Regions from separate parts of the Magnetospirillum sp. 15-1 genome, predicted to be linked through region 1. Evidence: riboswitches for the same ligand, from Rfam matches in the RefSeq annotation. Region 1 holds a riboswitch; each other region holds the start of a gene.
The links. Region 1 has a riboswitch for cobalamin ahead of cbpA (modified peptide precursor CbpA). Riboswitches for the same ligand answer to the same signal wherever they lie in the genome.

Region 1 (5,792 bases):
AGACCGGCACCGCCCCGGTCAAGATTTCCGACGGGCCGCGCCTCAGGATCAAGCGCAGCGGCAGCACCGAGACGGCCCGCATCAGTTGGCCCGATCCCGACCACCCCAAGGACCCTGCCGACGCCAATGCCGTCCTGCTGGAGGACATCTTCCGTCAGGCCTCGACCCGGGGCGGCCGGCCGTTCGATTCCATCCTGGAAGGCAAGGCCGACTTCAAGGACACCGCCGATACGGTGGGCAACGTCGCCCTGGTCGGCGCGGTGCTGGCCGCCAAGGTGGCGACCGAGAGCGGCCCCCGGCGGCGCGAGACCAAGGAGCAGCGCGAAGCCCGCGAGCGGACCCAGGCCGGCGCCGCCATGGTGGGGGCCGGCCTCGCGGTGATCGGCGGGCTGTCCAAGCTGTTCGCCCACTCCATCGAGTCCCAGGCGGACACCCGCTATTGGGACAATCTTTCCGACCGGGTCCAGGGCCTGACCCTGGCCCTGCCCGACAAGGTCACCACGCTGTCCGTGGCGTTCCAGTCGCCGGGCGGCTCGTCGCTGGAAACGGTGGACGTCCCCATCCGGCGTGCCGGCAAGTGCGGTCTGGTCTGGGCACGGCACGGCTCGGCCGTTCCGCGCAATCCCCGCGCCCCCAACAGCGTTCCCCCCGACGTGATGGCCTCGCCCATCGTCATTCCCGCCGTGGAAGCCAGACCCGCGCCACAGGAAGCGAAAGCCCCTGCGGCGGACACGAATACCAAGTCCAAGGAGTCATCGCCATGAAGCGCCTGCTCGTTCCCGCCTTCGGCCTGCTGCTGCTCGGCGGCTGCGCCTCCCTGGACCCGGCCCCCCATTGCGACATGTCCCGCGTCGCCAGCCAGCGCGATCTGGTGGCCGGACCCGCCATGGTCGAGGACGAGAAATCGCCCTTGAAGGAAATGCCCATGAACTCGGTGAACATCACCGACCCCAACATCATCCGGAAGCTCTACGTGCGCTCCATCGCCGCACGGCGCACCGAGACGGGGACGGTGGAGGTGGTGGCCCAGGTGGTCAACTGCACCGACTTCCCGCAATCCGCCGAGGCCCGGACCCAGTTCTACGCCGCCGACGGAGCGGCGTCCGAGCCGGTCAGCGCCTGGCGCCGGATGCAATTCGCGCCGCGCACCTCCAACACCTACCGCGAGCTGTCGCTGGGCGACAAGACCGTGGACGGCTACATGATCGAGATGAGGGAAGGCAAATGATCACGCGCCTGCTGGCCGTTTCGGCCCTCGCCCTGCTGGTCCCGGTCATGGCCGAGGCCCAGACCGTCGGCGCCAAGGTGCCGCCCTACCAGCCGCCGGCCAAGGTGGCGCCCCCCGTCCGCGACGGCGGCGAGGCGCTCGACGCGGCCGCGGTCAGGCCCAACCCGTTCAAGCCCCAGGAAGACGTCATCGCGCGCTTCAAGGACGCCTATACTCAGGGCGGCCGGCCGCGCCTGGCCTTCTGGTGGAACCGGCAACTGTCGGATACCCTGGCCCAGTGGTATTCCGAGACCCGCACCGTCACCGCCGACAAGAGCCGCAACTCCACCGAGGGCGACCTCACCCTCAAGCAGTCGGGCGGTCGCCAGAGCGTCACCGAGACCCAACGCCGCGCCGGCGATCCGGCCGAGCGCCCGGCGCGCGGCGAGACCTGGGAATGGGAATTCCAGGACGGCTTCCTTGCCCCCTTCCTGCAGGCCGACGCCAGCGTGGTCGACCGCACCATGATCACCCGCATCATGGGAGCCGGCGCCGAGGAGATCGATCCCAAGACGGTGGAGGTCATGGCCATGCAGACCATGGCCGATGTGATGGTCGAGGTGCTGGTGGCCGATTCCACCCAGTCGAGCACCGGCTACGAGTTGCGCGCCCGCATCCTCGACGTCAAGTCGGGACGCATCCTGGCGGTGGTCAACAGCCGCTCGCTGAAAGAATGGCAGAAGACCGACAAGACGACGGCGTCGGCACGCGGCTTCGACCTGCCCGACGAGGATGACGACAGCTTCGGCCCCGAACGCGCCGACCAGCGCTACAAGGCCACCTCCAGCGGCTTCGAGCGCAAGCGCAAGCCGCCCAAGCTGGCGGTCATCGCCCACAACCTCGCCACCAACGTGATGAGCGCCATGCTGCCGCGCCTGGAGGGCGGAGCCATGCCGGCCACCAGGACCGACCCGACGATGCCGACGCCCCTCGCTCCGGCCCAGCCCGCCGGTCCGGCCGCCAAGCCGGTGCCCAACCAGAGCGCCGTACCGCTGCCCGACGTGGAGGCCAAGCCCCTGCCCGCCCCGGAAAAGGCGACCAAGGTGGAGGCAGGACCGGCGGGGGAAGAACCGCCCATGCCCAAGCCGACACGGGAGTAAAATAAACAGTCCCCCTCTCCTGGCGGACGGGAGAGGGGGACTTGCGTCTAGCAGCCGAAGGCGAAGGCGGTTTCGGTGCCGTCGTCCCAGCCGTCCCACATATAGTCCTCGGCGATGCCGTCGGCGATCAGGCGGAAGGCGTACTGGGCCTGATCCAGATAGAAGCCGCAATAGGCGCCGATCTGCTCCATGCCGCCATTGGCCTCGTGCGCCTCGGCCGGACAGGGCGAGCCGCAGAAATGCCGTACCGGACAGGTGGAGCAGGCCTTGATGTCCTCGACCTTGCGGCCCGTCACCAGCTTGAAGGCCGGGCTTTCCAGCACGTCCTCCACCTTGTCGGTGAACAGATTGCCGCCGGCGAAGGCCGGCAGGCCGATGAACTCCGAGCACGGGAACAGCGAGCCGTCGGGCGCCAGGGCGAAGAACGAGCGACCGCCGCCGCAGGGCGAGATGTCGCACATCAGCCGCCGGGCGGTGGGTGCCAGGATGGAGATCAGGATGTTGACGAAATTGGCCACCACCAGCTTGCGGCCGGTTTCCCGGTAAAGCTGATGGGTGCGGTCGAGCGCCGCCAGATAGGCCTTGGAAACCGCCTCGTCCTCGGCCCACGCCCCCTGTCCGCCCGGCTGGGTGCAGCGGACGACGTTGAGCATGCAGGCCGGAACCTCCTCGGCATGGAGGAATTCCACCATGTCGGTCAACTGCCCCAGATTCTCGCGATTCATGGTGCAGATGACATTGAAGCCGGCATAGCCCTTGAGGCGGCGGATGGCATCCACCGTGGAGTTGAACACGCCGTCGCCGGTCCAGCGCTTGCGGGAACGGTCGGCCACCTCGGCGACGGGAGCGTCGAGCGACAGGCCGATGCCGCAGCCCCGCGAGGTCAGGAACTCCACCGCCCGGTCGTCCAGCAGGGTGGCGTTGGTCTGCACCCCGAAGCGAAAGCGGTCGGAATAGGTGTCGATGGCCTCGAACATGGCGTCACGGTTGAGCAGTGGCTCGGCGCCGTGGAAGATGATCTGCGGCTTGCGGCCCTCGGGCACGGTGCGGGCGAAATATTCGTCCAGCCGGGCCATGGCTTCCAGCAGCTTATCGCGGCTCATATGCTCGCCGGTGCGCCGCATGGTCTGCGGGATGTAGCAGTACGAGCAATCCAGGTTGCAGCGTTCCGTCGGGTTGAAATAGACCGCCGAGGGCTTCAGGTGGAAGCGCAGCATGTCCATTTCGCGGGCGAAATCCTCGCGCTTGGCCCGCCAGTCGCGTTCCAGCGCGCCGTCGTCGAGGACGGTTTCCATCTCGTCCTTGCGCACCAGAGCCCAGAAGGCGTTGTCCGCGTCGATCAGGGCGGTGTAGTCGGCATGGCCGATCTCGAACCGCTGGAGGCCGTCGGGAAGACGGCCCCCAAGGATGGGGGCCGCCAGAGTCACCGCTTCACCTGCTTGTCCATCAGGACGTAATGGGACAGGCCGGTGCCCTCGGCATCGCAGGTCTTGCGGCTGGCGATGACGGTGGGACGGGGCTTGCTTTCAGTCTTGGTCATGGCGATTCCTTCGTATGCCAAAGGGGCTAACGGCCAAGACGCGGATGCGCCTTCGCCGAAACCCTTTACCATCGGATTTCGCCCCTCGTTCAACCATGTCCTACAGGTCTTCTGGCTCTCGGATCAGCCACGGAAACCACGCCTTCCCGGCGTTTCGCCAGTGGCTGGGCCCGAAGGCCCCGTGGTCCGTGTCCCCGATTACAGCGGCGGGACCGCCACGGAATTTCACCGTGTTCCGGGATGCAGGACGAACATGGCTCTACAATGCCGCAATGGAGACGTCAAGTTCGCGCGGTTGTCGCCCGGAAAATGGCCTGCTATCGTCCGCTCCCCATGTTCAAGGAAGTAGGGTCATCATGAAGGACGTTTCCGTCGCCATCCTGGGAGCCAGCGGCTATACCGGCGCCGAGCTTGTGCGCCTGCTGGCGCTGCATCCGGCCTTCAAGATCAAGGTGATGACCGGGGACCGCAAGGCCGGCCAGTCCATGGAATCGGTCTTTCCCCATCTGGGCGGCCTGAAGCTTCCCGATCTGGTCGCCATCGATCAGGTGGACTTCAAGGCCGTGGACGCGGTGTTCTGCTGCCTGCCTCACGGCACCACCCAGGAGGTGATCGCCGCCCTGCCCGCCTCGGTCAGGATCGTCGATCTGTCGGCCGACTTCCGGCTGTTCGACGTGGACACCTATGCTCAGTGGTACGGCCACGAGCACCGGGCTCCCGAATTGCAGAAGCAGGCGGTCTACGGCCTGACCGAACTGGCTCGCGACAAGGTGGCCAAGGCGCGGCTGGTGGCCAATCCCGGCTGCTATCCCACGTCGGTCCAGTTGCCGCTGATCCCGCTGCTCGAGGCCGGGCTGATCGAGGCCGCCGACATCGTCATCGACGCCAAGTCGGGCGTGTCGGGCGCCGGGCGCGCCGCCAAGGAGGCCAATCTCTACACCGAGGTGACCGAGGGCATGCACGCCTATGGCGTCGCCAGCCACCGGCACGCGCCGGAGATCGAGCAGGGACTGGCGCAAGCGGCGGGCACCCCGGTGCTGGTCAGCTTCACCCCCCACCTGATCCCCATGAGCCGGGGCATGCTGTCGACCATCTATGTCAAGACCAGGGGCGGCGCCAAGGCCGCCGACCTGCGCACCCGGCTGGCCAAGGCCTATGAGGGCGAGCCCTTCGTGCGGCTGGCGCCCGAGGGCGTGGTGCCCCACACGCGGCATGTGCGCGGCTCCAACCACTGCGTGATCAACGTGTTCGACGACCGGGTCCCCGGACGGATCATCATCACCTCGGTGATCGACAATCTGGTCAAGGGCGCGTCCGGTCAGGCGCTGCAGAACATGAACCTGATGTTCGGCCTGCCCGAGACCTTGGCGCTCGAACAGCAACCCATGTTCCCGTGAGGACAGCGATGAGCGGTAATATCCTTCCCTTTCAGGGCGTCAGCCCGACCATCGCCCCCGACGTGTTCGTCGCCCCCAATGCCGTGGTGATCGGCGACACGGTGATCGGCGCCGGCACCTCGGTGTGGTTCAACTGCGTCATCCGCGGCGACGTGCACGAGATTCGCATCGGCGAGCGCACCAACATCCAGGACGGCACCGTCGTCCACGTCACCGGCGGCAAGCTGGGCACCTATATCGGTTCGGACATCACCATCGGCCACGGCGCCATCCTGCACGCCTGCACCCTGGAAGACGCCTGCTTCGTCGGCATGGGCGCCGTGGTGCTGGACGGCGTGGTGGTGGAATCGGGCGCCATGGTGGCGGCGGGCGCGGTGGTGACGCCGGGCAAGCGCGTCCAGAGGGGCGAGTTGTGGGGCGGCAATCCGGCCAGGATGCTGCGCCGCCTCAGCGACGAGGAAATCGCCTTCTTCCCGGTCTCGGCCGGG
Region 2 (5,792 bases), on a different contig from region 1:
CAGCGCCCGGCCCGAGGCGGTGGCCAGGAACATCGGGCTGTGGCAGTCGGGCTCGAATTCCTGAATGGCCCGAGCCGCGATCTCCGCCGTCTTGTCGTAGTCGTACATCAGCTGGCGGCAGGTGATGTTGCCGTACTTGGCCAGCCAGAAGGTGGGCTGCATGCCGATGGGCAGGCGGTCGGGCTGCTTCAGGTTGACGCAATCCATCACCCGCTGCCAGCGGGCGTCGTAGGCGACCTTGGCCTCGGGAGTCTGGGCGGGGGAAGCGATCATGTCGGAGTCTCCCGTCAGGCGGCCTTGGCCGTGCCGATCCACCCCTGGCACAGGGAGACGGCGGCCATGGCGTTCAATCCGAAGGCGTCGGCGCCGGTATAGCTGCGGACGGTCTCGTCCACCTGGCCGCCGCCGATCATGATCTTGAGTCCGTCGCGCAGGCCCGCCTGCTCGATGGCGGCAACGGTATCCTTCATGGCGTCGAAGGCGAGGGTGAGGAAGCCGGAAAGCCCGATCACCGCCGGCTTCAAGTCACGGACCGTGTCGACGAAGGTCTGGATCGGCACGTCGATGCCGAGGTCCACCACCTTGAAGCCGTTCACCTCCAGCATGAAGGTCACGATATTCTTGCCGATGTCGTGCAGATCGCCAGCCACGGTGCCGATCAGCACCACCGGTCCCGCGGCTTCGCCGTCACTGTCGTCCATCAGCAGGGGCTTCACCATGGCGCCGATCTGCTCGAGCATTTCGCCCGCCATCATCAGTTCGGGCAGGAAGTACTCGTTCTTCTCGAACCGGGCGCCGACGATATCCATGGCGGCGCGGCAAAGATCAAGAATGCGCTGGGGGTCGAAGCCCTGATCCAGGGCTTCGCGCGACAGGCGAAGGGCCGCGTCTTCGTCCATGTCGGCAATGGCGTTCACCAGGGCCGCCTCATTCAAGGCCATCTCGGACCTCCCTCTGTTTTTGTCGGGCGGGCCAATGGCCGCACCTCTTATGTGGGTACTGGACCATAAAGGACAGTATGCTGTCAATTCGATTCGATGAATTGTCATTCAGTCGGCAATATCGTGAGTGCCGCCGAATGGCGTATATATCCTATGATATCAGGCCTATCGCCAGTATTCCCCCCGGATGCCGCCGGATCATGTTGCCGTGACAATAACTTTCCGCACCGCAACACGATGTAATTGGGAATTAAAATAGTGCGTATACATACATAAATTCGGCGCATGGGGGATTGAGGTTGCCGGTGAATTGGGGTCAGATGCCCGGCACGGGCGAAATTGAAGGACGTGACGAACCATGCCGGAGGCGCTGCTGGATACGGGCGAGAACGACGCCCTGCCGATCTACGGCAATCCCGGACATCTGGCCCGGCGGCTCCATCAGATCGCCGTGTCGATCTTCCTGAACGAGACCCAGGACTTTGGCATCACGCCGGTCCAGTTCGCCTCGCTGACCGTGATCAAGGCATTTCCCGGCGTCGACCAGCGGTCGCTGGCGCGCATGATCGCCTTCGACCGCTCGACCATCGGCGATGTGGTGATCCGGCTGGAAAAGAAGGGCCTGCTGGAGCGGCGCGAGGGCAAGGATCGCCGCATCAAGTCCCTGTTCATCACCGAGGCCGGCGATACCATGCTGGCGGAGCTGGGCGAGCCGGTGCGGCGTTTCCAGCGCACCTTGCTGGAGCCGCTCTCCGAGGGCGAGCAGCTGATCTTCCGCTATTTGCTGCACAAGCTCGTCAACCAGAACAACGAGCTGAGCCGGGTTCCGCTGGAACTCCTGTGACCGACGTGCCCGCCGCCTCGGAGTCAGGGGGGTGTTTTGGGATGCTTCCCGGCGAGACATGATCTATGAATGGGCCATCCACTCGGTGCCGGGGCGCTTATGGCGCACCGGAGAATCGGGAACGCGGTGAAAGTCCGCGACGTGCCCAACGCTGTATGGGGGACCGGCAGGCTGATGCCACTGGCTTTGTGCTGGGAAGGCGCCTCGCTGGGATGAACCCGAGTCAGAAGACCGGCCAAGTGGAGATGGTCCTTCCGGCCTGGACACCGGTTGGGCGCACGCCATCACAGGGGAAAGCTGATGGATGCCCAAAGCTCTCTTTTGCCTGCCGCTCCCATGCCCGCCGCCGAGCGGGACGCCGTCTACCGGGCCATGCTGACGCGCCGCGACACGCGGGGCGAATTCCTGCCCGACCCCATCCCGGACGAGGTCTTGAGCCGGGTGCTGATCGCCGCCCACCATGCGCCCTCCGTCGGCTTCATGCAGCCGTGGAGCTTCGTCGTGGTGCGCGACCGGGAGGTCCGGGGCCGCGTCCATGACGCCTTCCTCAAGGCGCATGCCGAGGCGGCGGAGATGTTCCCCGAGGACAAGCGGGACGTCTACCGCTCGCTGAAGCTGGAGGGGATTCTCGAGTCGCCCGTCAACATTTGCGTCACCTGCGATCGCGACCGCGCCGGTCCGGTGGTGATCGGCCGGACCCATATCCGCACCATGGACCTCTACAGCAGCGTCTGCGCGGTGCAGAACCTGTGGCTGGCGGCGCGCGCCGAGGGACTCGGCCTCGGCTGGGTCAGTATCTTCGACAACACCGAGGTGCAGGAAATCCTGAACATCCCCAAGGGGATCATTCCGGTGGCCTATCTGTGTCTCGGCCGGGTGCGGGGCTACCACCCCAAGCCGGAACTGGAAAGCGCCGGCTGGCGGCCCCGTCTGCCCCTGGAGACGCTGCTGCACTTCGACGGCTGGGGCCGGCAGGAGGAGGGTGGCGTCCTGACGGAATGTGTGCGCCAGGACCAGGATGCGGTCGGCAAGGGAACATTCGTTCCCGTCTAGGTGTTTAGGTCCTGTTGACAAAGGCCGGTAGCCATAGTTTGGCAGCGGCGAGATGCAGGAATCCAAGAAAGGATTTGGCGGTCTTGTCGTAGCGGGTGGCGATGCGTCGGAACTGCTTGAGGCGATTAAACATGCGCTCGATGCGATTGCGATCCTTGTATCGCAGGAAGTTGCATGCAATGGGCTGGGAGCGATTGGACCGGGGCGGGATGACCGGCAGGATGCCGTGAAAGAGCAGGTTCTCGCGCACGGCGTCGCCGTCATAGCCCTTGTCGGCCAGCAGCATGCGCGGGGTGGCGGTCGGCAACGCCATCAGGTCTTCGACCGCCTGATAATCCGAGACTTCGCCGCCGGTCAGCTTGAAGCCAAGAGGGCGTCCCTGACCGTCTGCGCGGGCGTGGATTTTGCTCGTAAAGCCGCCGCGGCTTCGACCAAAGCCTTCCTTATGAGTCCCCCTTTTGCGCCAGCGGCTTGGCTGTGCCCTCGGACAATGGTGCTGTCGATCATATGCTGCCAATCGTCGGTCAGGCCGAGATCGACCAACGTTTCCAGTAGGGCATCCCACACGCCTTGCTCGGCCCAGCGGCGGAACCGGACATTGACCGAATTCCATTTGCCGTAACGCTCGTGCATGTCGCGCCACGGGCAGCCGACCCGCAGCACGTGAAGCATGCCGTTGATGAAACGGCGGTTGTCATGGGAAGGACGGCAACCGCGCCCCCGTTCAGCGGGCAGCAACTCCCCGATGATCCCCCATTCCTCGTCCGTCAGATCGCCACGCATACCACTGGTCTCCGCAAAGACCAGGGTTGAATCACGTCCGGCTGAGTTTGGGAATCCCCTTTGTCAACAGGACCTAATCCAGTCCGTCCGGCAGCTTCGCCCGCATCATGTCGCGCCGGTCCAGCCGGTCGCCGTCGACGATGAAGGTGCCGTCGCCGACGGCGTGGACCAAACGGCGTTCGGCGCGCGTGGTGTCCATATGAGCGGCGACACCTTCCAGCACGACGATGCCGTAGCGTTCGACAATGTCGACCACCCGGCATTCGATGTTGGCCAGGCACTCCCTGATCAGCGGCGGGCGCACCCGGCTGGCTGTGGCGCGGGTCAGGCCGAATCGGGCGAACTTGTCGGTGTCCTTGCCCGAGCACATGCCGATGCCCACGGCGGTATCGAGCAGGTCGATCGTGGGAATGGCCAGCACGCATTCGCGCGTATCGCACAGCGCAGCGTAGGAATGGTTCCATGGCCCGGTGGCGATGGCGAAATCAGCCGAAAAGTCGAGCACCATGGTCCAGGTGATGGTCATGACATTGTCCCGGGTCCCGTCGTGGGTGGTGACCAGCACCACGGGCCCCGGCTCGATCAACGTGAATGCCTTGGCGAGGGGGAGGTCCTGCATGTCCGCCTCCGTCAGGGAAACTTCCCTTTGTTCCGCCGGATCGCCCCGATTGGGGCGGGGATGTGATGGATCACGGCCCATCAAACCCGCTCCGCCAGAATAACACACCCGTCCAAACTGAGAGAAGTTTCGCTCCCCCACCCCAGATCGCTGACGGCGCCCACGCCCCGTGACCGCTCAAGGGGCCGCCTGAACCATGGCTGTGCCGTGCGAGGGCAATCCCGCGAGACCAACGACCATGGCGGGCCGAGGCGGTCGTTTCCGTCTGCGGCGGAGCGGAAGCGGAGGAATGGAAGCGCCAAAAGGGCCCGTGGTTGCCCACGGACCCTTTCCAAACACGATGACGCGAGGCTTAGGCCGCGACGGCGTCCTGCTTGCTCGCCAGAGCGCGCTCGATGCGCTTCTTCAGGCGGCGGGCCTCGGCGCTCAGCTTGGTGCTGGCGATGGACAGCAGGTACAAGTCGATGCCGCCGTTGTGCTCGATGGTCTTCAGACCATTGGTCGAGATGCGCAGGCGCACGGCATGACCCAGGGCGTCGGACAGCAGCGAGGCTTCCTGGAGGTTGGGCAGGAACCGACGCCGGGTCTTGTTGTTGGCGTGGCTGACGTTGTTGCCGGTCAAAACGCCCTTGCCGGTGATGGCGCAGCGACGTGCCATGGTAAAATCCTCGCTTCAAGTCGTTCGCCGGATTCGCCATTTCGGCCGTACGCCGGGGCTATCCGTGGAAAATTGGCCCGATCTTCCGATCGGAGGAAGCCGCGTTTTTAAGGTGGCGAGCGCCGCCCGTCAAGCGCGGAATCTGATTCGATCCAAATCCTTATGGACTCTACCTCACCCAACGGCCGAGATAGTTCTGAATCAACTGGGCCATCTGCTGGTCGATGTCCCTGACCAGGCTTTCGCTGATGTCATAGAGCACCCGGTCGCGCTCGTTGAGCGTGATGCCCTCGGCCACGGTGCGCGAGCGCGTCGCCTGGGCCATGGTCTCGCCCTGGATCATGCCGCGCTGGTCGAGGATCTGGATCGCCACGTTGAGGGCGGCGTCGTAGCGCAGTTCCTGCTCCTTCTTGAAGGCGCCGCTCAGGCCCTTGTCGATGGCGAGCGGCACCTCGACCACCTTGGCGTCCTTGATCACCACGCGGGCCGAGCCGGTGCGGCCCACCGGCTTCAGGCGGTCCTGGGCCCAGCGCTGCGCCGCCCCTTCGGGCGACACCGGCATCAGGTGCTCGATATGGGGGGAGCGGCCGGGGGCCACGAACTCCGAGACGATCTCCAACTGCCCGACGTCAAGCTGGAAGGGCCGCAGGTTGGCGAAGCTGATTTCGGGCAGCTTCTGCATGGGCGGCCTGGCGTTCTGGCAGGCGCTGGCCGTAAGAGCGGCGACGACGGCCACCATCAGGCGGAAATGCCGAGAGATCATGGGAAGGGTTCCCCTTGGCTTGCAACGATGTGGGCTCAATATCGGTGCGGTGTGGCGGACCGTCAAGACGGCTGCAGCTCCGATAGGCGGAAGACATGGTCGGTGCGGCAGAACTCGCAGGTCACCACGAT
Region 3 (5,792 bases), on a different contig from region 1:
GGGGGTCTCCATCACCACGTCCAGCAGCACCACCGGAATTTCGGGCTGCAGGTCGAGGATGGCGGCGGCCTCGGCGGCCGAGGCCGCCTCGATGCACTTGAACGGCCGCCCCAGATACGACAGGTCGCGCAGAATGACCCGGGTCATCTGCAGAACCTGTTCGTCGTCGTCGACGATCAGGATGGGCCACGGCGGGGCCGAGGAGGCGGGGGCGGAGGGGGTGCCGCGCGGCTTTAACGCAAGTTTGCGCGGTCCCGCCATGGATTACCGCAGGCCGACCGGCGCGGCGAAGGCATAGCCGACGCTGTGGACCGACTCGATGGGCAGCGGATGGCCGAAGGCCTGGTCGCCCTTGGCCCGCAGGCGGCGGACCATGGAATCCACCGAGCGGTCGGCCGGGTCCCAGCCGCGCTTGCCCAGAGCCCGGAAGATCTCGTCGCGCGACACCGGCTCACCCGGTCGGGTCACCAGCAGCGAGACGAAGACCCGCTCGTTGCCGGTCAGCTTGATGGATTTGCCGTCGGGAGCGATCAGCGTCCAGGTCAACTGGTCGTAGATCCACTCGGTGGGAACCGCCGGCGCGGCGGATGGCGGCGGCGGTGCCTCGGGGGCCGGGCGGGATTCGTGCTGCAGGGCGGGCTGGGAGACGCGCATGCGCCGGGCCAGGGTGCGGACCTGGGCTTCCAGTTCGCGCAGTTCCACCGGCTTGACCATGTAGACGTCGGCCCCCACCTCCAGACCGACCACGCGGTCCACGTTCAGGCCGCGCGCCGTCAGCATGATGATGCCGATGTCGGAATGGGAACGAAGCCGGCCGGCGATGGAGAATCCCCCCTCTCCCGGCAGGTTGATGTCGAGAATGATGATTTCGACGGGACGTTCATCCAGGGCGCGGTCAAGCTCCTTGCCGTCGCCGCAGCCGATCACATCGTGCCCGCACGCCGAAAGGTACTCGACCAGATCCGCCCGAAGAGGAGCTTCGTCCTCGACCACCGCGATCCGCGCCATGGGGTCAAGCCTCCAGAATAATTACGACAGGGAAATCATAAACACCGAGTTACGTACAATAACAAGTCGTCGCACTATGTGACGCGTTGTTTCGCGCCGGAGGGCAGTACACCCCCTTGCTTCAATGGAAGCAAGGCAGTCTGCCGCTTTGGCTGTCTGTGATCTCCGTCATGTTTCGTCATGGAGCCGGCGCGATATAGCCGTAAGGCATATAGTCCTTACGGGAATATCCTCCCGAATCGATCATCCGATCCGACTTATCGCCGGGTGATCCGGCCGTCGAGGCGGAGAGGATGGAACGGCGCGGATCGTCTTCCTATATTCCGACGCCACCCAAAAGGCGTGGCGTGACGAGGCGTGTCAATTATTGGCTTTGATTTCCACGGTATCTCACCGCCGCGGGGATTTGCGGCTGCGCTTCGGCCGGGGCGGCGGATTGGGGTCCTCGGCGGGGAAGCCGGGCGGAGTCTCGGCCGGAGCGGCGGCATTTTGCGGCGGGGCGGGCGGCGGCAGAGCGGCGGGCGGGGCCGCCACCGGCTCCGGCGGCAGGGCCTGGATCTGGGTGCTGAGGACCTCGACCGTCTGGAGCAGGGCGTGCAGCTTGCTCTTGAGGTCGTCGAGGGAGGCGGACTCCACCGCCGCCGTCTTGGTCCGGGCCTGGCGCGGCCTGGCCCGTGCCGGAGCCTTGGGAGCCAGGGCCGAGCTTCCGCCGCTGAGGAAGGATTCCAGCCATCCGTCCAGCATCTCCGGCGTCGCGCCGCAGGTGGCGGCCACCTGCTCGCGGCTTTCCCCGGCCAGCACCCGCATCACCGCCTCGGTCTTCTGCCGGTTGCCGAAGCGCTTGCGGAGCGGAACCGCCGGTACCGGCAGGGCGGCGGGGCGGGGTGGGGCGGCGGGGCGGGGTGGCGCGGCGACCGAGACCGCCTGAACCGGCAGTACGGGCGGCGAGGTGGCGGAAATGCGGTCCGGCATCTCCCGCGGAGCCGGCGTGGGGGCGGCGGGGGCGGGGGGCGCCCCCAGCGTCTGCATGATCTGCTCGAGATCGGATTTGGCCGGCGGCGGGGCGAGCGGCGGTGACGCTCCCGGCTCCGGGGACGGGGGAGAGAGGCGGGCGAGAATCTTCTCCACCTCGGCGCGGGCGGCGGCGGCGGCTTCGGTCACCGGCCGGAAGCCCACCCGCCGCTCGATCAGCTCCAGCAGGATGGCGGAATCCCGGGCATAGGTCAGCGGCACCGAGGGATCGGCCCCCGCCGTGTGCTGGACGAAGCGCCTGACCCGCGCCGGAATACGGCGCAGCAGCCCGGCGCGGCGGGTGGACAGCACCTTGAACTCCATCACCTTGATCAGCAGGACGCCGTGGCGCCGGGGGTGCAGATGCTCGAACAGATATTCGATCAGCTCCACCTCGGCGAATTCCAGGATCAGGAAGCTCTTTTCCTGGGCCTGCCAGGTCAGGATGAAGTCGCTGATCTCGGCCAGTTGGGCCGCCATCTGGTCGGCGAAGACCGCCGGAGCGAGCATGGTCCAGGCCTTGCCGCTGGTCATGGGCAGGCGGCCGGGGCGGCCGAAATTGCGGGTCAGGTTGCGGGCCACCGCCAGCAGCACCCGGTTGCCGGAATGGCGGGTGCCGCGCGGAAAGCAATCGTGCAGCAGATCGGCCGCCTCGAAATCCATGGCCGGCGGCGGGTCGCCCAGCAGGCGGTCGAGGGATTGAAGGTTGCCGGGGACCACCACCTCGCCCTTTTCCGGCAACTGGCGCAGGGCCGAGCGCAGGCGGGCCAGCGCCGCTTCCGGATCGAACGGCGGCACCGCATCGGGCTCGGACATGGCGGAGGGCAGCACGACCGGCGGTTCCCCCGCCTCCATGCTGGCGGTCATGGGGGAGCGATGGAACGATTGCGCCACGCGGGACAGGCCGCCGCGCGCATATTGCAGCAGGGCATGGCGTTCGGCCGGCTCGGCCAGATAGCGCCAACTGGCGGCCAGCCGGCCCAATCCCCGCACCAGCGGAGCAAGCAGTCCGCCGCCGGATTGCGGGCGCGTCACGGACTCGCTGACCGTGAGCCAGCCGCCCTCGGCCGGCGGCGGCGGTGCCGTGTCTTCATCCATATCGGAAGCCGGTGGCAAATGCGAATCGGCCTCGGCCATATCCGTCCGTCTCACCCCAGGGGTATCTCCATTGGGCGCGAACTCTAACCCAGGCCTGGGCAGAGGTCCAACTTGCATTAGGACACAGGCGCGGGTACATCTTCGGCCAGATGGTTCCGACGGCCGCCCACGGGCGACCCGAGGTGAAAAGGGAACGCGGTCAAGGGCTTGTCGCCTGGAACCCGCGGCTGCCCCCGCAACTGTAGGCGGAGAGGAGCTGCCCGCCGAGAAGGCCACTGGTTTCGGCCCCGACGTCCACCGGGGGGCCGTATCGAACCGGGAAGGCTGGGGCAGGCTCCTTTGACCCGCGAGCCAGGAGACCTGCCATCATCGTCGCGTGCGCGCGCTTCCCCGGGCGGGGTGTCCCGGAGGTGGGTGGACCTGCGCCGCTTATTTGAGGGTGGATTTTGACATGAAGACTGGATTTTTCGTCACCGGACTGGCCGTGGCCGTCGGGGTGTGCCTGCCTTTCGCCGCTTCGCGGGCCGAGACCGAGGCGCCCAAGGGCTTCTGGGAGCGCGATACCCTGACCGGCGATTGGGGCGGCTTGCGCTCCGATCTGGCCGAGAAGGGCGTCAAGGTGAACGCCGCCTACACCGCCGAGATGCTGGGTAATCCGTCAGGCGGCATCAGGCGCCGCGCCGTGGCCGACGCCTTGCTCCAGGTGGACGTGGATGCCGATCTGGAGCAGGCCGTGGGTTGGAAGGGCGGCACCTTCCACGTCACCGGCCTGCACATCCAGGGCCGCCAGTTGTCGGCCAATTTCATCGGCAACCTGATCCCGGTCCGCGACATCGAGGCGGCGCCCTCGACCCGGCTGTTCTCTCTGTGGCTGCAGCAGAGCGCGCTGGACGACATGGTGTCGCTGCGCTTCGGCCAACTGCCCATGCAGGAGGAATTCTTCAACTCCGTGGTGGCCACCAACCTGATCAACTCCGCCTTCGGCTGGCCCGGCGCCTTCGCCGCCAACATGCAGAGCGGCGGCGGCGGCTATCCCATCTCCAATCTGGGCACTCGGCTCAAGGTCCAGCCGACCGGCGAACTGGCGCTGCTGGCCGGTCTGTTCACCGGCAACGTGGCCCCCGGCACCAATGCCGGCGGCGACGCCCAGAAGCGCAACCGCAGCGGCGTCGACTACACCGTCGATCAGCCGCCGGTGTGGATGGGCGAGGTGCAGTACGGCCTCAATCAGGATAAGGGTGCGGCGGGGCTGCCGGCCATGTTCAAGCTGGGCGGCTGGTACTATAACGGCCGCGCCACCGACCAGCGCTATGATCTGGCCGGGGTATCGCTGGGCGACGGTTCGGCCGGTGCCGCCAAGACTCATCGCGGCAACTGGGCCGTCTACGGCATCGCCGAAGGCATGCTCTACCGCGAGGCGGGAACCGAGGATCTGGGCCTGTCGGCCTTTTTGCGGGTCACCGGCCTGCCCGACGACCGCAACCAGATGCCGTTCTATTTCGATACCGGCCTCAGCTACAAGGGACCGTTCGAAGGTCGCGACGACGACGTCGCCGCCATGGGCTTCGCCTTCGGCCGGATGAGTTCGGCCCTGGCCGCCCGTGACGCCGATGCCAGGCGTTTGGGCACCGCCACCGCTCCCGACCATGATTACGAGGCGGTCGTCGAACTGACCTACCGCTACCAGGTGACCCCCTGGATGACCGTGGTGCCGGACGTCCAGTACGTGGTCCATCCGGGCGGTACCGCCACCCTGCCCGAGAACTCGTCCAAGACCATCCCCGATGCCACGGTGATCGGCCTGAGGACCGTGTTCAAGCTGTAGGTTCTTGCGGATTCCCCAGGCGTCGATTATACCTTGCGGGCGGAACCGTACGATGGGTGCCAACCCCTTGATTTAAAACGGTCCCGCCCGTACCAGGACTTATGACGAGCAGGAGAGACTTTGATGCAGGTCCGCATCTATCGCCCGGCCAAGACCGCCATGCAATCCGGCCGGAACGGCAACGCCAAGTCCTGGGTCCTGGAATACGAGCCCGCCGCTCCGAAGCAGCCCGACAACCTGATGGGCTGGCTGGGCTCGACCGACACCACCTCGCAGGTCCGCGTCAAGTTCGCCACCATGGAAGAGGCCGTGGCCTTCGCCAAGAAGAAGGGCATGGACTACACGGTGGCCACCGAGAACGCCCGTCTGCAGAAGCCCAAGAATTACGCCGACAATTTCCGTTTCGACAAGCTGGAATTCGGCCGCTTCTAAAGCGGCCCCAATTCCGCCGGGCCCATCTGGCGACGACGGGCGCCCTTAGCTCAGTTGGATAGAGCAGCCGCCTTCTAAGCGGCAGGTCGCTGGTTCGAGCCCAGCAGGGCGCGCCATCGCCTGTTGCCGACGGCGCGCGGGCCGCGTCAGTGGGGCATCCGCAGCCAGCCGTAGCGGGCCGTCATGATGAAGGTGTCCTGCCACTGATTGGCGACCAGCGATACCTTGTCGCCGGGGCGTGAGTGCGGCACCGCCCGCTCCAGATCCTCCAAGGCCGCCTTCAGCAGCGTATGCGACGACGTCACGGTGACGGAGTTGAGCTGTTCGGTCATGGCGTTTCCCCACTCTCAGGTCTTTATGTTGCTTCGCCGGCATTGCCGGAGAATTCGAAGTGGCTGAATTATAGCAATTCCAATAA
Region 4 (5,792 bases), on a different contig from region 1:
ATGCCCGGCCCCTGATCCTCGACGGTCAGCACGATGCGTCCGCCGTCCCGCCGGGCGGCAAGACGGATCAGGCCGCCCTCCGGGCTGAACGACACGGCGTTGGCGATCAGGTTGCGCAGTACCTGGACCAGACGCGATTCGATGCCTTGGACCGCCAGGGCGTCGCCCCCGGGCCGCTCCACCTCGAAGCGCAGGCCCCGGTCCTCGCAGGTGCCGCGATAGATCTCGGCCATGGTGTCGAGCATGGCGTCCAGGGTCACCGGCCCGGTCTCGGCCCGGCTCATCTCGGCGTCGATGCGCGACGCGTCCGAGATGTCGCTGATCAGCCGGTCCAGGCGCCCGACGTCGTCCAGCACGATGGCCATCAGGCGGGCGCGTTTTTCCGGGTCCTCGATGCGCGCCGCCGTCTCGACGGCCGAGCGGAGCGAGGTCAGCGGGTTCTTGATCTCGTGGGCCACGTCGGCGGCGAAGGCCTCGATGGCGTCCATGCGCCGCCACAGGGCCTCGGTCATCTCCTTCAGGGCCACGGACAGCTCGCCGATCTCGTCCTTGCGCCGCGACAGGTCGGGAATGGCGTGGACGCGGCCCTGACCGTGGCGGACCCGCTCGGCGGCCAGGGCCAGCCGGCGGATGGGCCGGGCGATGGTGCCGGCCATGTAGAGCGACACGCCGATGGTCAGCGCCAGCGACACGGCGAAGGCCTGCAGGATGGCGATGCGCACCTGGAACAGCGAGCGGGCGATGTTGGTGCCGTCGGCGGTGATCAAGAGGGCGCCCACCACCTGCTTGTAGCGCTGGACCGGCACCGCCACCGACAGCATCAGGGCGCCGCTCTTGCGCGACCGCACCGCCCAGGCGGGCCGTCCGGCCATGGCGCTCATCACCTCCTCGAAATCGTCGGCCCGCGCGTTGGGATGCTCGCGGTAGAGCGGCAGGGTCTCGTCCCTGGGCATCCATCGCGCCCAGCGGTCCCACTGCCGCGCCAGCCGGTCGGCCCAGTGGGGCGGGGTGGGCGGCGGCAGTTCCTCGATGTAGATGGAGCCCTTGGCGCCGCCTACCACGCGGGAATCGGCGGCCAGTTCGCCCACCGCCCCGAACAGCCGGGCGCGGAACTTGGCCGGCTCGGACAGGCGGCGCACCATCTGCTGCGCCATGTCGGGATTGATCTCGAAGAAGCCCATCTCTTCCTCGAACACCGCGCCCTCGCCGATGGCGCCGGCCACCATCTCGGCCTGGGTGCCCAGCCCGTCCAGTTCGGCGCGGATCAGCCCCTGCTTGTAGCGGTCGAGATACATGACGCCCGCCACCAGCACGATGGGCGCCAGCAGGTTGACCGCCAGGATGCGCCGGGTGAGCGGCGAGGCGAGCAGCCGCCAGCGGGGCAGGCGCCGCCGGGAAGGCCCAGGCTCACTCGTCATGACAGCGACTCACTCGTCACGATAACGATAGCCGACGCCGTACAGGGTCTCGATCTGGGCGAACTCGTCGTCCACCTCGCGGAACTTCTTGCGCAGCCGTTTGATGTGGCTGTCGATGGTGCGGTCGTCCACGTAGATGGACTCGCCATAGGCGGCATCGATCAACTGGTCGCGGTTCTTGACGTGGCCGGGGCGCATGGCCAGGGATTTCAGCAGCAGGAACTCGGTGACGGTGAGGTCGACCGCCTTTCCCTTCCAGGTGCAGATGTGCCGGCCGGGGTCGAGCACCAGCAGCCCGCGCACCAGGGTCTCGCCGCCCCCCTCGTCCGGTCCGGCGGCGTTGGCCTCCAGCCGGCGGATCAGGGTGCGGATACGCTCGATCAGCAGCTTCTGCGAAAAGGGCTTCTTGATGTAGTCGTCGGCGCCCATGCGCAGGCCGAGCAACTCGTCGATCTCGTCATCCTTGGAGGTGAGGAAGATCACCGGGATGGCCGATTGCTTGCGCAGGCGCTGCAGCAGCTCCATGCCGTCCATGCGCGGCATCTTGATGTCGAGCACGGCCAGGTCGGCCGGCTGGCTGGTCAGGCCGCGTAGCGCCTCGGCGCCGTCGGTATAGGTGCGCACCTTGAAGCCCTCGGCCTCCAGCGCCATCGAGACCGAGGTCAGGATGTTACGGTCGTCGTCGACCAGGGCGATGGTATGGGACACGGGAAACCTCCTCAAACAGGCCAGGGCCATAATCTAGCAGGCCCAAATCCACCAGTCCCGGAATGGTTTGCATCCCGATCATGGCGAAATTATAGTGCCCGGCGATGGTTCCCCGTGGCCGGCGACGGCACGGGGTGAAAATGGGAACGCGGTGCGCCCCTCGAAAAGAGGGTCAAATCCGTGACTGCCCCCGCAACTGTAGGCGGAGAGGTTCCGGCCGTTAGAGACGCCACTGGCCCGAAAATGGGCTGGGAAGGCTATGCCGGACCCAACGACCCGCGAGTCAGGAGACCTGCCATCATCGAGAGTCGCTTGCGAGCCCGTTCGGCCGGGGTGTGCCGTCGGGTCAGTTTTCCGTTTCGCGGCGACGAGTGAAGTCTCTCGACGAACGGAGTCTGTTCATCATGCATATCATGGAAGGTTTTCTTCCCGCCGGGCACGCATTGGCCTGGACCTGCGTTTCCACCCCCTTCGTGGTGCTGGGTGCGCGCTCGCTGAAGCGCATCGTGGCCGAACGGCCCGAGGCGCGGCTCGACATCGCGGCGTCGGCCGGTTTCACCTTCGTGCTGTCGGCGCTCAAGCTGCCCAGCGTCACCGGCTCGTGCTCGCACCCCACCGGCACGGCGCTGGGCGCCATGCAGTTCGGTCCCGGCATCATGGCGGTGATCGGCGCCATCGTGCTGCTGTTCCAGGCCTTGCTGCTCGCCCATGGCGGGCTGTCGACCATGGGGGCCAACGTCTTCTCCATGGCCATCGCCGGGCCGTGGGTGGCCTATGGCGTCTGGCGCCTCGCCGGGCGGCTCGGCGTTCCGGTCGCGGTGGCGGTGTTCCTCTCGGCGTTTCTGGGCGATCTCGCCACCTATGTGGTCACCTCGTTCCAACTGGCCCTGGCCTTTCCCGATGCCGAGACCGGCTTTGCCGGCGCCTTCGCCAAGTTCGGCGGCATCTTCGCCATCACGCAAGCGCCCCTGGCGGTGGCCGAGGGACTGGTCACCGTGGTGGTGATGAACGCCCTCGCCGGCCGCCGCATGCGGATCGAAGGAGCCAAGGCATGAGCGCGCGCACCAATTCCCTGCTGCTGGGCACCGCCCTGCTGATCGTCGCCGCTCCGCTGATCCTCAACCCGGCCGGCCAGTTCGGCGGCACCGACGACGCGGCCAGCGAGGTGGTGACCTCGTCCCATCCCGCCTACGAGAAGTGGACCGGGCCGTTCTGGCAGCCTTCCAAGGAGATCGAGGGGCTGCTGTTCGCGGTCCAGGCCGCCTTCGGAGCCGGTCTGCTGGGCTACGTCATCGGACGGCGGCACGGTCGTTCCAGCAAATGAGTCTCGCCATTGACCGCCTGTCCCAGGCGGGGCCGTGGCGAAAGCGGGCGCCGTCGGAAAAGGCGGCGCTCGCCCTCGGCCTGCTGGTCCTGGCCCTGATCCTGCCGCCCTGGCCGGGCGGGGCGCTGGTGCTGGGCGCCGTCTGGGGCCTGGCCCTGGGCGGGGCGCGGCTGCCCGCCGGCGACTGGCTGCGTCTCAACGCCCTGCCGCTGGGCTTCGTGCTGACCGGTGCCGCCACCTTGGCCGTGGAGGTGGATTCACACGGCCTGCATCTGGCCGCCGACCAGGGCCGCCGCGCCGCCCTGGTGGTACTGCGCGCCGCTTCCGCCGCCTCGGCCCTGCTGCTGCTGGCCGCCACCACCCCGGCTCCCGATCTGGTGCGCGGCCTGCGCCGTATCGGCCTGCCGGCCGAGATCGCCGAGATCATGCTGCTCACCTGGCATTTCCTGTTCCTGCTGCTGGACCAGGCGACGGCCATCCGCACCGCCCAGGAGGCGCGTCTCGGCTGGTTCGGGCCGCGGCGGCAGGTGCGCTCCCTCGGCCTGCTGATCGCCCAGTTGCTGCCGCGCGCCATGGAACGGGCAAGGCGTCTGGAGACGGGACTGGCGGCACGGGGCTTCGACGGCTCGCTGCCCATGATTTCCACCGCGCGCCCGGCCTCGGGACCGGCCCTGGCGCTGATTCTGGGCGGTCACGCCCTGCTGGCGGGGGTGAGCCTGTGGCTGGGATGATTCTCGAGGCCAGGGGCCTCTGCTATGCCTATCCCGGCGGCGTCGCCGCCCTGGCCGGTCTCGATCTCGCGGTGGAGCGGGGGCGGCGGCTGGCGGTGCTGGGACCCAACGGGGCGGGCAAGACCACCTTGCTGCTCCACCTGAACGGCACGCTGAAGCCGGCCGCCGGCACCGTGCTGCTGGGAGGCGAGGCCATAGGGTATTCGCGGGCGGCGCTGACCGGCTGGCGCCGCCGGGTCGGGCTGGTGCTGCAGGAGCCCGACGACCAGTTGTTCGCCGCCACGGTGGCCGAGGACGTGTCGTTCGGGCCGCTCAATCTCGGCCTGTCCGAGGCGGAGGCCCGCCGGCGGGTGAACGCGGCGCTGGAGGCCCTGGGCATCGCCGAACTGGCCGGGCGCGCCACTCATATGCTGTCCTTCGGCCAGAAGAAGCGGGTGGCCATCGCCGGGGCCCTGGCCATGGAACCGGAGGTGCTGCTGCTGGACGAACCCCTGGCCGGTCTCGACCACCAGGGGGGCAAACGCCTGCTGGCGGCGCTCGATCGTCTCGCCCAGGCGGGGGCCACCCTGGTGTTCACCACCCACGAGGTCGATCTGGCCTATGGCTTCGCCGACCGGGTGGCGCTGTTCCAGGGGGGGCGGGTGATCGCCCAGGGTGAGGCCGCCCAGGTGCTGGCCGACCGCGACTCGCTGGCCGCCTGCGGATTGGAGCCGCCGCTGCTGCTGGAACTGGGGGTGCGGACCCGCCAGGAGGCGCTGGCCTTGATGGCGGCCCGGCAGAGGGTGTATTAGAAATGCCTCAATAAGCAAAAGGCGGATATGATGCGTTCCCTGATGATGGCGATGGCGGCTTGGCTGGTGATGGCGGGGACCGCCCTGGCGGCGGAGATCAAGACCATTTCGGCTCCCGACGCGCTGCAGGCGGTGAAGAAGGGTGACGTGGTCCTGGTCGACATCCGCCAGCCCGAGGAATGGAAGCAGACCGGGGTGCCCGAGGGCGCCAGGCTGATTCCCATGCGCCATCCCGACGGCGGCGCCGGTTTCATCCGCGACCTGCTGGCCACCACCAACGGCGACCGCAATGCCCCCATCGCCCTGATCTGCCGCACCGGAAACCGCTCGGGGGCCACCGCCAAAGCGCTGTCCGAGGCCGGCTTCACCCGCATCCTCGACGTCTCCGAGGGCATGGGCGGTTCGGGCGCCGGGCCGGGCTGGATCAAGCGCGACCTGCCCGTGGTGCGTTGTCCGACGTGCTGAGACCTCCCGGCTTTCCTGCCATCCCGAGCGGTTGTTGATGGGGATCTCTTCAGTATCCCAACGGCCAAATTCACCACGAAGGCACCGAGGCATGAAGGAGCACGAAGAAAAGAGAAGAAAAATTTATTTTCTTCTCTTTTCTTCGTGCCTCTGCGCCTTCGTGGTTCGGCGGCCCAAGCCGTTTCCCTCAAAGACCGGGTGGTCGGCTACACAGGAGGATGACAAGGTCACCGACTACCGCAGCGACGCCTCGATGTTGCCGCCGTCCACGGTGAGGGTGCAGGCGGTGACCTTGGAGGCCTTGGCCAGCCACAGGAAGGCGTCGGCCACGTCCTCGGCGGTGACCTCGCGGCCC

Region 2: another riboswitch for cobalamin. It lies ahead of bluB (5,6-dimethylbenzimidazole synthase); the one in region 1 lies ahead of cbpA (modified peptide precursor CbpA).
Region 3: another riboswitch for cobalamin. It lies ahead of CP958_RS02575 (carbohydrate porin); the one in region 1 lies ahead of cbpA (modified peptide precursor CbpA).
Region 4: another riboswitch for cobalamin. It lies ahead of CP958_RS23685 (energy-coupling factor ABC transporter permease); the one in region 1 lies ahead of cbpA (modified peptide precursor CbpA).

The regions. Positions count from the first base shown of each region.
Region 1 covers NZ_FXXN01000013.1:48,220-54,011, reverse strand. Annotated here, with positions in the region: gene CP958_RS01675 (hypothetical protein) at 1-764, shown strand, start outside; gene CP958_RS01670 (hypothetical protein) at 761-1,228, shown strand; gene CP958_RS01665 (hypothetical protein) at 1,225-2,367, shown strand; gene cbpB (peptide-modifying radical SAM enzyme CbpB) at 2,415-3,794, opposite strand; gene cbpA (modified peptide precursor CbpA) at 3,791-3,907, opposite strand; cobalamin riboswitch at 4,014-4,144, opposite strand; gene argC (N-acetyl-gamma-glutamyl-phosphate reductase) at 4,261-5,304, shown strand; gene CP958_RS01645 (gamma carbonic anhydrase family protein) at 5,313-5,792, shown strand, end outside.
Region 2 covers NZ_FXXN01000028.1:433,465-439,256, forward strand. Annotated here, with positions in the region: gene CP958_RS23385 (uroporphyrinogen decarboxylase family protein) at 1-273, opposite strand, end outside; gene CP958_RS23390 (cobalamin-dependent protein) at 288-941, opposite strand; gene CP958_RS23395 (MarR family winged helix-turn-helix transcriptional regulator) at 1,300-1,785, shown strand; cobalamin riboswitch at 1,852-2,040, shown strand; gene bluB (5,6-dimethylbenzimidazole synthase) at 2,086-2,838, shown strand; gene CP958_RS27185 (IS5 family transposase) at 2,843-3,403, opposite strand; partial or broken gene CP958_RS27190 (IS5 family transposase) at 3,304-3,621, opposite strand; gene CP958_RS23410 (flavin reductase family protein) at 3,695-4,240, opposite strand; gene rpmB (50S ribosomal protein L28) at 4,593-4,898, opposite strand; gene CP958_RS23420 (hypothetical protein) at 5,068-5,661, opposite strand; gene CP958_RS23425 (Hsp33 family molecular chaperone HslO) at 5,724-5,792, opposite strand, start outside.
Region 3 covers NZ_FXXN01000015.1:59,932-65,723, reverse strand. Annotated here, with positions in the region: gene CP958_RS02590 (hybrid sensor histidine kinase/response regulator) at 1-261, opposite strand, end outside; gene CP958_RS02585 (response regulator transcription factor) at 265-1,008, opposite strand; gene CP958_RS02580 (helix-turn-helix domain-containing protein) at 1,399-3,171, opposite strand; cobalamin riboswitch at 3,251-3,500, shown strand; gene CP958_RS02575 (carbohydrate porin) at 3,569-4,942, shown strand; gene CP958_RS02570 (ETC complex I subunit) at 5,066-5,374, shown strand; tRNA gene CP958_RS02565 (tRNA-Arg) at 5,414-5,490, shown strand; gene CP958_RS02560 (hypothetical protein) at 5,521-5,706, opposite strand.
Region 4 covers NZ_FXXN01000028.1:500,045-505,836, reverse strand. Annotated here, with positions in the region: gene CP958_RS23695 (stimulus-sensing domain-containing protein) at 1-1,418, opposite strand, end outside; gene CP958_RS23690 (response regulator transcription factor) at 1,428-2,126, opposite strand; cobalamin riboswitch at 2,215-2,441, shown strand; gene CP958_RS23685 (energy-coupling factor ABC transporter permease) at 2,531-3,181, shown strand; gene CP958_RS23680 (energy-coupling factor ABC transporter substrate-binding protein) at 3,178-3,450, shown strand; gene cbiQ (cobalt ECF transporter T component CbiQ) at 3,447-4,181, shown strand; gene CP958_RS23670 (ATP-binding cassette domain-containing protein) at 4,178-4,972, shown strand; gene CP958_RS23665 (rhodanese-like domain-containing protein) at 5,000-5,437, shown strand; gene CP958_RS23660 (bifunctional aldolase/short-chain dehydrogenase) at 5,672-5,792, opposite strand, start outside.